Regions from separate parts of the Neobacillus sp. GCM10027624 genome, predicted to be linked through region 2. Evidence: riboswitches for the same ligand, from Rfam matches in the RefSeq annotation. Region 2 holds a riboswitch; each other region holds the start of a gene.
The links. A riboswitch is a leader RNA that binds a small molecule or an ion and turns the genes downstream of it on or off. The one in region 2 is predicted to bind S-adenosylmethionine.
Positions count from the first base shown of each region.

Region 1: it holds a riboswitch for S-adenosylmethionine, as region 2 does, so the genes downstream of both, ACFQZ9_RS07145 (5-methyltetrahydropteroyltriglutamate--homocysteine S-methyltransferase) here and ACFQZ9_RS24285 (BMP family protein) in region 2, are expected to answer to the same signal.
Region 3: it holds a riboswitch for S-adenosylmethionine, as region 2 does, so the genes downstream of both, mtnK (S-methyl-5-thioribose kinase) here and ACFQZ9_RS24285 (BMP family protein) in region 2, are expected to answer to the same signal.
Region 4: it holds a riboswitch for S-adenosylmethionine, as region 2 does, so the genes downstream of both, ACFQZ9_RS16120 (methionine ABC transporter ATP-binding protein) here and ACFQZ9_RS24285 (BMP family protein) in region 2, are expected to answer to the same signal.

Region 1 covers NZ_JBHTHD010000003.1:450,143-453,275, forward strand. Annotated here, with positions in the region: gene ACFQZ9_RS07145 (5-methyltetrahydropteroyltriglutamate--homocysteine S-methyltransferase) at 215-1,342, opposite strand; SAM riboswitch class I at 1,508-1,606, opposite strand; gene ACFQZ9_RS07150 (SPW repeat protein) at 1,839-2,009, opposite strand; gene ACFQZ9_RS07155 (MFS transporter) at 2,254-3,133, shown strand, end outside.
Region 2 covers NZ_JBHTHD010000014.1:84,300-87,432, forward strand. Annotated here, with positions in the region: gene ACFQZ9_RS24275 (S1C family serine protease) at 1-380, shown strand, start outside; gene ACFQZ9_RS24280 (hypothetical protein) at 436-849, shown strand; SAM riboswitch class I at 992-1,100, shown strand; gene ACFQZ9_RS24285 (BMP family protein) at 1,226-2,239, shown strand; gene ACFQZ9_RS24290 (ABC transporter ATP-binding protein) at 2,332-3,133, shown strand, end outside.
Region 3 covers NZ_JBHTHD010000003.1:118,515-121,647, forward strand. Annotated here, with positions in the region: gene ACFQZ9_RS05520 (PAS domain-containing sensor histidine kinase) at 1-511, shown strand, start outside; gene mtnK (S-methyl-5-thioribose kinase) at 538-1,725, opposite strand; SAM riboswitch class I at 1,824-1,975, opposite strand; gene ACFQZ9_RS05530 (pyridoxal phosphate-dependent aminotransferase) at 2,188-3,133, shown strand, end outside.
Region 4 covers NZ_JBHTHD010000010.1:361,586-364,718, reverse strand. Annotated here, with positions in the region: gene ACFQZ9_RS16125 (methionine ABC transporter permease) at 1-341, opposite strand, end outside; gene ACFQZ9_RS16120 (methionine ABC transporter ATP-binding protein) at 331-1,359, opposite strand; SAM riboswitch class I at 1,523-1,628, opposite strand; gene ACFQZ9_RS16115 (O-acetylhomoserine aminocarboxypropyltransferase/cysteine synthase family protein) at 1,764-3,080, opposite strand.

The DNA.
Region 1 (3,133 bases), on a different contig from region 2:
CCTTCTTTCGAAAAAAATTGAATTCACAAAAGTAGTATGCGAAATACTTGTAAGGTTATGCATGGTGATTTCAAATTCAAACGAAATTAAATCCTCTCTTTTTCAGTAATTTAATTTTCAATAATTTAAGTGTTTTTTAATGAGTGGTATAGCATGTGAGTTATCAGATATACGCTAAACAAAAAAAGACCAGTGTGGTCTTTTTTAAGAGAATTTAGTTGTTACCCCATACGCTTTCAGCAATTTTAACAATGTGCTTAATCTTATCCCATTGTTCCTCTTCTGTTAAAACGTTTCCTTCTTCCGTGCTGGCAAATCCGCACTGAGGGCTTAATGCCAAGTTTTCTAATGGAATCGATTGACTTGCTTCTTTAATTCTTGCCTTAATCACTTCGGGATCTTCTAATTCCGGGAATTTAGAGGTAATTAAGCCTAATACAACGGTTTTGTCATCTCGTTTAAAGCTTTTAAGTGGTCCAAAATCACCTGAACGATTATCATCATATTCCAAGAATAATCCATCAACATTTAAGTTAGCAAAAATAGCATCCGAGATTTGATCGTATCCACCGCTCGTTATATAAGTAGAGCGGAAGTTTCCGCGACAAATATGCATTGTGATTACCATATCTTCAGGCTTCTTAGAAATGGAATCATTTAAACAACTTACCCTCGAATCAATGATATCCCGTACGTCCTTGCCAATTTTTTCAACGACTGCTTTGATCCGATCTTCCGAAACAAAATCAATCCAGGAAGTATCGTCTAATTGTAAATAACGGCAGCCCGCATCATAGAAAGCTTGAATGGCTTTTTGGTAAGCCGTTACTGTATCATGGTAGAACTGTTCTGTGTCGCCATTGTAAAACTCATCGCCCTGAATTCTTGTGAATAACATATTGGGGCTTGGAATGGAAAACTTAGCAACTTGAGTTCCATCACCGTATTGATCAACGGCATGCTTTAGGAATTTGAAGTGCTCTAACATATAATGACCATTAAAGTCGATTTTACCAACTACCTTGATGGCCTTATTTTTTGTTTTGGCACCTTTGAAGTTACTTACATACTCCGCTTCAAATTCCTCAATACCCTCTAAACCTGCTAAAAAGTCTAAATGCCACCATGCACGTCTAAACTCACCATCCGAGATGGATTTAAGGCCCACCTCAATTTGTTTCTGTACCAGTTTCTCAATTTCTTTATCCTCTATCACCTTAAGGGCTGCATAATCAATTTCCTCGTTTGCATATGCTTTTCTTGCTGCTTTAATAGGTTCAGGTCTTAGAAAACTACCGACATGATCAGCTTTAAATGGAGCTTTTACTAATGTTTTGGTCATAAATATTTTCCTTCTTTCTATAAAAATGGCTTTGTTAAAGAACAATGTTGATTTTTAAACAGCGTTGATTGGAGCGGAAATCAACAACCAAGTTTAACACAGCCATAAAAATAAAAACCCCTCTTCATAAATAAGAAGAGGGGGGCATAAACGTAATGGATTCTCTTCTTATCTTCTAGCAAAACGCTACTGGAATTGGCACAGTACAAAAAGTCTGCTGCCGAGGTTTCAAAGGGCCAGTCCCTCCACCTCTCTTGATAAGAATATTCTAAAAAATTTAACTAATATTTACCTTACACCTGTTCTAGTATTCTGTCAATAAATTTGTGATATATTTAACAAAGTGATGTAAGATATTTAAAGCCCTTGCTTCCGTCCAGTTTTAATTCTCTTAAGGGCTGTCTTTGTTTATGTAATGAAAATGCTAAAACATAAAAACCCTCCAAAAGGAGGGAAATCGTACTCCAATATGAAGCTATTTAATCTTGCTGTACGATCAAGGATTATTATTTTTCACCTTGTTTCCAGTCCAAATCGCTAAAATTAGAAGGATGACTCCAAATATGATGCTGTTCCATAAGGCGCCGGTGTTGTCAGTAAAGTTGTATACCCACGGGGAGAAAAATACCCATATACCAATTAAACCTGTAAGCCAAAGCTGCCACATCAAATATCGACCCCTTCCAAAGAAGATTCGAATATTGGAGTACTTACAATATCTTATTCATCTTTTTTGAAAAACATAACCTTAAACGTTCAAAACAATTTTTAGACCGTCTTCAGCAATTAAGAAAAAAAACGTAATTCATTGCATACAATTTTACACATGCCTTGGCTATTCATTATTGTTAATATGAGAAATTCAGTTTAAAATGTCTCAATGTTGTGACATTGTCTGGAGGTTAAGATATTTGAAGAATCAAAGAGTGAATTCGATATTGTTATTATTTGTGGTGTTTGGCGGCTTTTTTATCTTTGGTTTATCGGAAAATGTAAAAGGCCCGGCGCTTCCGTTCATGCAATCCGAATTCAAACTGCATGAATCTCAGCTTGGTTTCCTACTTGCCCTAAATTCTCTCGGATATCTGCTGGCTTGCTCATTTACATCAAGTCTATCCAATAAAATCGGAATTAAATGGACAGGAATCCTTGCATTTGCTTCGATGGCATTTTCGGGTATATTGATGTTTTTGTCTAAGGGGTATACATCATTAACACTATCTTATTTTATGTTATATCTGGGAAACGGTATCCTCGAAATTGGTCTTGGAATTATGGCTGCCCGCATTTTTACTAAGAACACGGGGACGATGATGAACCTTTCCCATTTTTTTTATGGACTTAGTTCAATCGGGGCACCTATTTTGGGTGCTTCCATGATGGGATGGAATATTCTAAATGGGGAACTTGGCTGGCGTGGTATGTATTTAATGATTCTTTCTCTTTCCATTTTGCCCATCCTTCCTTCACTTTTCGGAAGGTTTCCAGAAGATCATCATAATAAGGGGGAATCTACATCATTTCGTGCCTTGGGTCGGGATCCGATTGCCTGGATGATTGTAGCCATCCTTTCATTTGGGGTAGTGTCTGAAATATCAATTGGTAGCTGGCTTGTATATTATCTGGAAAATGCATATGATTGGTCATTAAATAAATCTTCGGGAATGCTTTCGTCCTTTTTTCTATTCTTTACCCTTTCAAGGCTGTTTGCCGGACCCATCACGGATAAAATTGGCTATACCCTTTCCATTATGATTTTTTCTGCTTTTTCAGGTGTATGCAGCCTTGCAG
Region 2 (3,133 bases):
TCGAAGGTTTAGGCTTTGCCATCCCAAGTAATGATGCGATCCCAATTGTCAATCAATTAATAAAAAATGGAAAAATTGAGCGGCCATATATCGGCATTGGTCTTGAAGATTTAGATCAAATTCCGCAAATCTATTGGCAAAATCTGCCTAGCAGTGTCCAAAAGGGCGTAATGATTACGCAAGTGGATCCGCATTCTGCTGCTTCAAGTTCTGGGCTGGAAGTGAAGGATGTCATTGTTTCCATGAATGGTGCGAAAATTGGCTCCTCTTCCGAATTACGTAAATATTTATATACGAAAGTGAATGTAGGAGATACCGTTAAGTTTGGGGTATACCGCAATGGCAAGCTAAAAACGATCGATGTAAAGCTATCTAAATAAGCTTTCATGTTTTGATGCAAAATAAGACCTAAAGAATCAAGTCAGAGGTGATGAGATGAATCGGGTCGGAAAATATGCGAGCGGAAAGAATGTAGAGGATACCGAGCTGTTAAAAATGGTTCTTGATCTTCCAGAGAAAGATAAAATGCTGATGTGGTCTGAGGGATATATCGACATTGTCATTGAAAAATTACCAGAATATGGGCGGGATATTTTGGTGAATCGCAAGAAGAAATGGGAAGACACCAAGGCTTATTATCAGGACCAGCTAGGCGACATTCTTTCAAAGGAAGAGGTAAAGTTGAAAATGAAGAGCGAACGCAAAGAGTTCGCTCTTTTTGTCATGCAGCAGTATAAGGAATTTCAATCCTTACTGTTTTTATGCTATGACGGGAATTTAAAAGATGTTGATTTAAGGAAATTTGTTTTTCGCAGGCGATATGGTTCAAAAAAATCATATTTAAGATAGTCTGCCAGCGATAATTTAAAAGATTTAAAATTTTTTTAAAAGTATATTTACTTTTTCGGTTTAAAGTTGTAAACTTTAAAATAATTCAGACATAAACACTATTGATATAGTAAAAATAAGTTATTTTTAAAAAATAAATAATTCCTTATCACGAGTGGTGGAGGGACAGGCCCTATGAAACCCGGCAACCGCTGTTTTATTAAAACAGAAGGTGCTAAATCCTGCAGAGTGCTTACTCTGAAAGATAAGGGAGAGTCGAGGTGAAAAAGCGCTCTTCCTTATGGGAAGGGCGCTTTTTTGTTCTACATAATCATGGTTTTGCTTTTTCCTAAAAAAGGAAGAAATTATATTATAAAAATAAATGAGGGGGTTCATCATGAAGAAACTAGCATTAATTGTTACGATTTTTGCCTTTTTGTTAGCAGGCTGCTCAGGGGCAAATTCTTCTTCTTCAAAAAGCAAGGAGAAGGGTTCAGAAAAGAAGCGTGTTGCGTTAATTTTACCAGAAAAAATTGGGGTTAACCCTTTCTTCCAACAAATGGATGAAGGCGCTAAAAAGGCTGGAAAAGAATTTAACATCGATGTAAAAACCATTGAGTCAACTGACCAAGCAGCGATTGAACAAAATCTTCGTACAGCTGTAGCGGAAAATTACGATTTGATCATTACTTCATCCTTTGAATCAGAAGATGCTTTAAAGAAAGTGGCAACTGAAAATCCAAAAAAACAATTTGCGATCATTGATACAACCGTTGATTTACCAAACGTTCGCAGTGTAACCTTCCGTGAACAAGAAGCAGCCTATCTTTTAGGAGCAGCTGCAGGTCTTGCGACTAAAACGAATAAAGTCGGGATGGTTGTCGCAATCGATGCACCGTTGATGAAGAAATGGACAGGCGGCTTCCAAGAAGGATTGAAAGCAACAAATCCCAAAGCGCAATTTCTTGTAAACTATGTTGGCAGCTTTACAGACCCAGCAAAGGCAAAAGAACTTGCCCTGCTTCAAGCCTCTAAGGGTGCAGATTTTGTTGCAGGTGCTTCAGCCGTTGGTGATTTAGGCGTATTTGAAGCAGCAAAAGAAAAAGGATTCTTTACTTCCGGACAAGACGTTGACCGTACCGAAGTGGATCCAAAGCATGTTGTTCTTTCTCAATTAAAGGGAACAGATGCGGCCGCCTATGAAACCATTAAAGATTTTGCAAAAGGAACCTATAAAGCAGGAGTGGTTTCATATGGCTTGAAAGAAGATGGAGTCGGGCTAACGTATGTAACAAAAGAAAGCAAGAGTCCGCTAAATCCATTTGTTGGACAAGCGAATATCGATAAGGTAAAAGCCATTAAAGATGACATCATTTCCGGTAAGGTAACGGTAACAGACCCGTTAAAATAATCGCTTAATGCTAAATAGGGAAGCTATCTAAAGATTTTTAGAAGATAGCTTCCCTTTCACCATGAAAAACAGGTTTGAAAGGAGAAAAAAGGATGCCTCGATTGGAAATGAAAAACATGACAAAGCGTTACGGGAATTTTGAGGCAAACTCTGATGTATCGTTTACCTTAAATCCCGGGGAAGTCCATGCCATCGTTGGGGAAAACGGGGCAGGAAAAACGACACTTATGCGCATGTTATATGGATTAGAACAGCCGAGTGCCGGCTCCATTTTGCTTGATGGCAAGGTCGTTCACTTTAAAAGTCCATTAGATGCTCTAAGTCATGGCATTGGCATGGTTCATCAGCATTTTATGTTAATTCCAAATTTAACGGTGACAGAAAATATTGTCATTGGCCGCGAACCGAAGAAGGCGGGATTTTTTAATCGTAAGAAAGCGGCTGAAATGGTTTCGGAGGTTTCAAACAACTTTGGAATTCCTGTTAGACCAACCGTTAAGGTGTCGGAGTGTTCTGTCGGGGAACAGCAGCGCATAGAAATTGTCAAAGTCCTTTACCAGGGGGCCGACATCATCATTTTGGACGAGCCGACAGCGGTGTTAACTCCTTTAGAGGTAAAAGAATTGCTGAAGACGATTCGATTTTTAGCTGAAAAGGGAAAGAGTATCATCCTCATTACGCACAAGCTGCATGAAGTAATGGAAGTGGCAGATCGAGTAACGGTATTAAGAGGAGGAAAGGTGACAGGAACGTTTCAAATCGCGGATACGAATGCAGATGAATTAGCGAAAAGGATGGTTGGCCGGGATCTCGTTCAATTAAAGGATCGGAAACAAACAGTTGGAAATGAGTTTCTTAAGGTGCAAGGAATATTGGTCCAAGGGAAATCTGAAA
Region 3 (3,133 bases), on a different contig from region 2:
TATCGATTCAATCATTAATGAGTTTTTGATTTTAGCAAAGCCACAGGCAAAACGGTTTCAGGAAAAAGATATTAAACAAATAATGAAGGAAACGGTTGACCTTCTGAACGCTCAAGCAGTCTTGCATAATGTACAATTTATTACGAGTTATGAAAACAACCTTCCGCTTATTTTTTGTGAACCGAATCAATTAAAAAAGGTTTTTATCAATATTATCAAAAATGCTATAGAAGTAATGCCGGATGGCGGTAATATCTTAATTAAAATCAACCAAACAGAAAATAACCAAATTCGGATTTCGATTTGCGATGAAGGGGCGGGAATTCCGGAAGAAAAAATAAAAAAACTAGGTGAACCTTTTTATACGACTAAGGAACGGGGGACCGGACTAGGTTTAATGGTAAGTTACCGGATTATTGAAGAACATCAGGGAACCATTCAAATAGAAAGTGAAATAGGGAAGGGAAGCACTTTTACCATTATCCTTCCACTCTTAGGAAATTCAAAATGAAAAGCAATCCGGGCGGATTGCTTTTGCTATTTAATCGTTTCTTTTACAACAGTGATAAATTGAGTCAGCTCTTTTATTTCCTTCCGCTGTTTAATGAGTAATGTCCCTAATTCCAATGATTTTCTTTTTGCGGTTAATCTGACATTTTCATCTTCAATACGGTCCAAATCGGCCACATGGGCAAGGCCAATTGTTCTTCTAATCAATTCACAGCCTGCAAATCCAAGGGCATCCTCAAAGTATTTTGAGAGAACGTGGTTCAAAAATAATTGGGTATTTACTAATTTCTCTTTATTTTCTACTTCCCAAAGGCGGCTGAATTCTTTATGAAAAACATTCCAGACCGTCTCGACATGGTTAATAAAGATATTGCGTTTATCATTGTTAACAATGACTTGGAACAGTAAATTTGCAAATACCTGCCCTATATCAAATCCAGCAGGACCATAATAAGCAAATTCGGGATCAATCACTTTTGTCTCGGAGTTATTTGCGAACATACTTCCCGTGTGCAAATCACCATGAAGTAGATTTTCTGCTTCTGTTAAAAAACTTTTTTTCAACACGGAAACATGAAAGATTAACTCGTCATCTTTCCAAAGGGATTCAACATCAGCGCGCAAACCCTCTTCAAATTCATTCGTTTCAGCATCATAATAAGGATCCGTAAAAATAAGGTCTTCTGTTATATTGCATAGTTCCGGATTAATAAAATTTTGTACTTGCTCCTTTTTTACCGCTGGTCCTAACGAATAATCGGAGGTATAAAATAATGTTTTCGCTAGATATTCACCAAGATGCTTTGAAATTAAAGGATAGGTTTCCCCATTGATAAATCCAGTTCTTGCAATGGAAAGATGGGAAAGGTCCTCCATCACAGTTACGGCTAATATATCATTGGTATAATAAACTTCCGGAACGTAGGCTGGTGCAAGATGACCAAATATTTTTAAAGCGTCGGCTTCGATTTTTGCTCTTTTAACGGTCAACGGCCAGCTTTCTCCAACAACTTTCGCATAAGGTAGAGCTTGTTTAATAATAATACTTTTACTACTTTTTTGCTCTACGAGATGAAAAACTAAGTTTAAATTCCCATCCCCAATTTCCTTACAGGTTAGTTGTGACTCTGCATCAAATATATTCAGTTCTAATGCTAGCTGGATTGCGGTGGTTTCCTTTAAAGGCTGATACGCTTCTAGATTTAAAATACTCATGATTTATTCCTCCTGTTTATTAGAGGCTTTTTCAAACGAAAAAAGCCTCTTTCTCATTTGAAAGAGGCTAAAGGACAATTGTTTTTTGTTCTTCGCACCTCTTATCTCTCAGAAAGTAATCTTTCTGTTGGAATTAGCACCGTGCCTTGTGGGAGGATTCCCGGCGCAGCTGCGCCCCATTTTACAATGGAATTTCGGTCGGTTGCTGGGCTTCAAAGGGCCAAATCCCTCAGCCAGCTCGTGATAAGAGAAAATCTAATTTTCATTTTTTTCAATATGTTGAAATAATAACAGTAATATAATAATAGTGTCAATATTTTTAAAAAATTATTTATAATATTCAGGTTTTCTATCTTCGAAAATGGAAGCAGTAAAATTTTTACTTTACAAGCCGTTATAAAAGTAATATCATTTGTGACTAGAATTTCAATAATAATTTACTTTTTAAGCAGGTGAGAACATTTGAACACTTTTCCACCATCAAATCTATTAGAAAATCTACCGAAACAATTTTTTGCGTCATTAGTAAAAAAAGTGGGGCAATACATTAAAGCAGGTCATGATGTCATTAATTTAGGTCAGGGTAACCCCGATCAACCAACCCCAAAACATATTGTTGAGAAGCTAAAAGAAGCCGCCGAGAAACCGATAAATCATAAATATTCGCCTTTTCAGGGTTTTCAATATTTGAAGCAGGCGGCAGCAGAATTTTATCAAAGGGAATATGGTGTTTCTGTTAACCCCGACAAAGAAATTGCGATTTTATTTGGCGGAAAAGCAGGTTTGGTTGAATTACCGTTATGCCTATTAAATCCAGGCGATACCATCCTAGTTCCTGACCCAGGATATCCGGATTATTGGTCCGGGGTAGCCCTTGCACAGGCAAAAATGGTTACAATGCCCTTAAGGGAAAAAAATCATTTTTTACCTGATTATGAGGAATTATCACAAGAAGCTTTAACAAATGCAAAATTAATGTTTCTTAACTATCCGAATAATCCTACAGGAGCGACCGCAACAGAGGAGTTTTTCTCTGAAACCGTTAAGCTAGCAAACGAACATAATCTTTGCGTTGTACATGATTTTGCTTATGGTGCAATTGGCTTTGACGGGGAAAAACCTTTAAGCTTTTTACAGGTAGAGGGAGCAAAAGAGGTTGGAATCGAAATCTATACATTGTCTAAAACTTATAATATGGCTGGCTGGCGTGTAGGGTTTGCTGTAGGAAATGAAAGTATCATTTCATCAATTGAGCTTTTGCAGGATCACTTATATGTTAGTCTGTTTGGCGCCGTACAGGAAGCGGCTGCGGAAGCATTAACGGGACCGCAGGATTGTGTATGGGAGCAAAACAAACTGTATGAACGTAGAAGGAATATTTTAATTGATGGACTTAGAACGATTGGCT
Region 4 (3,133 bases), on a different contig from region 2:
ACCATTCTTGCATAGAACGGAGCCGCACCAATGATTAAGGCCGGTAATGCTGCATTTTCTCCAATCATCGAGCCAACCAATAGCATTGTGAATGGAATGAGCAAAACAATTAAGATAATAAAAGGGATCGACCTAAAGATATTTACAAATGCGCTAATGACAGTGTTAACCACTTTATTTTCCCACATATTTCCTTTTCCGGTAAGAAAAAGGAGTAATCCCAAAATAATTCCTAATATAAAGGTAGCAATAACGGATATTGCGGTCATGTAAAGAGTTTGCACGGTTGCCTCCCACATTGCCTGCCAGTCAATATCAGTTAAATATGGATCATTGTTCATTTGTTACCACCTCCACTCCAACCTGCTGGGTGCGAATATAGTCAACCGCTTGATTGACTTTGTCCGCGTCCCCATCGAGATGAATGAACAAGGTACCATATGAACCGCTTTGTGTCTGAGAAATTTTCCCCTGCAGGATATTAACCGTTACATCATTGTAGCGAATCAAATTCGTAATAATTGGCTGTTCAGCAGCCTCACCAATAAAGGTCAGCTGGACAACAGTACCGGAATGATATCGTTCAAGCAAATGCTCCACTGTTTCTTTTGTTTCCTCCGGCTCCGTAACCTGCTGAACAAATCGCTTCGTAATCGGTGCCTGCGGGTTTCTAAACACTTCCAATACAGGACCAAGCTCTACAATTCTACCGCTTTCCATTACTGCAACTCGGTGGCAGATTTTACGAATTACATGCATCTCATGGGTGATTAAAACAATCGTTAAACCAAGCCTTTTATTGATATCGACCAACAAGTCAAGGATTGAATCCGTGGTTTGCGGGTCAAGGGCTGAGGTTGCTTCATCACAAAGCAAAACCTTTGGATTGTTCGCTAATGCACGGGCAATACCAACTCTTTGCTTTTGGCCGCCGCTCAGCTGTGAGGGATAAGCATTTTCCCTGCCTTCAAGGCCAACTAGTTTTACCAACTCGCTGACGCGCTTTAATCTTTCCGCTTTCGTTACTCCTGCAATTTCCAGTGGGAACTCAATATTTTCACTAACTGTTCTTGACCAAAGTAAATTAAAGTGCTGGAATATCATACTGATTTCTTGACGTGCTTTTCGCAAGTCACTGCCTTTAATCTTTGAAACTTCACGGCCTACAACAGTAACGGATCCCTCTGTAGGAAGCTCCAATCCGTTTAACATACGAATTAGTGTACTTTTACCCGCGCCACTATAACCAATTACCCCAAAAATTTCCCCTTTGTTAATTTCCAGGTTCACGTCGTCTACTGCCTTTAACTGTCCCTGTTTCGAAGGGAAAATTTTTCGAACATTTTTTATAGAAATCATAGAATTCACCTTCTTTTTTTCCATATATAAGTAAAAGTAAAAAATTCCAATTGCTCAGTATCACTTAAACATAGGGTTTGATGGTTTTGAATAAAACATTCTATATTAGGAAAATAAAAATGCCTTTCTGCGCAGGCAGAAAGGCATAATAAATTCAACCTTTCTCCCATCTCTCAAAGCAAACGCTTTGTGTGAATTGGCACCATTTCAATTAAATTGACGGTTGCCGGGCTTCATCGGGCACATCCCTCCACCTCTCTGGATAAGAGCATTTAAGCATCCTATATTCAATTAACACACATATGATGTAAGCAATCATTTTATTACGAAAGCTATCGTATCACGGATAAAAAGGAGTGTCAACGAAAATTCTACATATTTAGAAAAAATCAAACATGGTAGTTTTAGGCATTGGCCGTTAACGATATCAACCCGGTTGCTGCTTCAATAGCAGATTCAAGGTCTTCAATTAAATCCTCAACATTTTCGATACCGATTGATAGACGAATTAAATCTTCAGAAACTCCAGCTGCTTTAAGACCCTCAGCGTCTAATTGCTGGTGTGTGGTACTTGCCGGGTGAATAATTAAGCTCTTCGCATCCCCAACATTGGCCACATGTGCCCAGAGAGTAATGGAATCAATTAACTTAGCTCCTGCTTCCTTACCGCCCTTGATACCGAATACAACCATTGAGCCGGCACCTTTTGGTAAATATTTCTCAGCAAGCTCATGGTCAGGATGTGATGGGTGTCCTGGATAGGATACCCATTCAACAGCAGGATGGTTTACTAAATAATCCACAATCTGCTTCGTATTGGCAACATGTTCTTTCATACGAACATGAAGAGTTTCGAGCCCTAGGACAAATTGGAAAGCATTTTGAGGACTTAATGCCGGTCCAAGATCACGCAGCAATTGAACGCGTGCCTTGATAATATAGGCAACCGCACCAAGTGCCTCCGCATAAACAAGATCATGATAGCTCGCATCTGGTGTTGTAAAGCCCGGGAATTTTGGCGAATTCCAATCAAACTTACCACCGTCTACAATAATCCCGCCTGTTGTTGTACCATTTCCTAACAACCATTTTGTAGCAGAGTGAATGACAATGTCTGCACCATGTTCAATCGGACGGCAGAGAAATGGTGTTGCAAAGGTATTGTCGATAATCAGCGGAACACCTGCCGCATGGGCAATATCGGCCACTTTTTCAATATCTAATATGGTTAAGCTTGGATTGCCAATTGTTTCGGCGAAAACCGCTTTTGTTTTTTCCGTGATGGCAGTACGGAAGTTTTCAGGATTTTCAGGGTCAACAAATTTCACATTAATTCCGTACTTTGGTAATGTCACTGCAAAAAGATTGTAAGTGCCGCCGTATAATGTTGATGCTGCGACAATTTCATCACCAGCTTGAGCAAGGTTTAAAATTGCCAAGGTAATGGCGGCCATCCCACTTGCAACTGCAAGAGCCCCAACACCGCCTTCTAATAAGGCAACCCTTTCCTCAAAGACAGTTGTGGTGGGGTTATGAATCCGTGTATATATGTAACCTGGTTCTGCTAACGCAAAAAGGTTAGCGGCGTGTTCAGTGCTTTTAAATTGATAGGCATTGTTTTGATAAATTGGAACGGCACGAGCACCCGTTACGGGATCTGGAGATAAGCCTCCATGAACACTTAAAGTTTCAAAACGTAATTTCTTTTGATCGACTCCCACACAAATCCACTCCCTGTTTAAAAATAAACCCCCGCTTCATAAGAAGAGGGGGC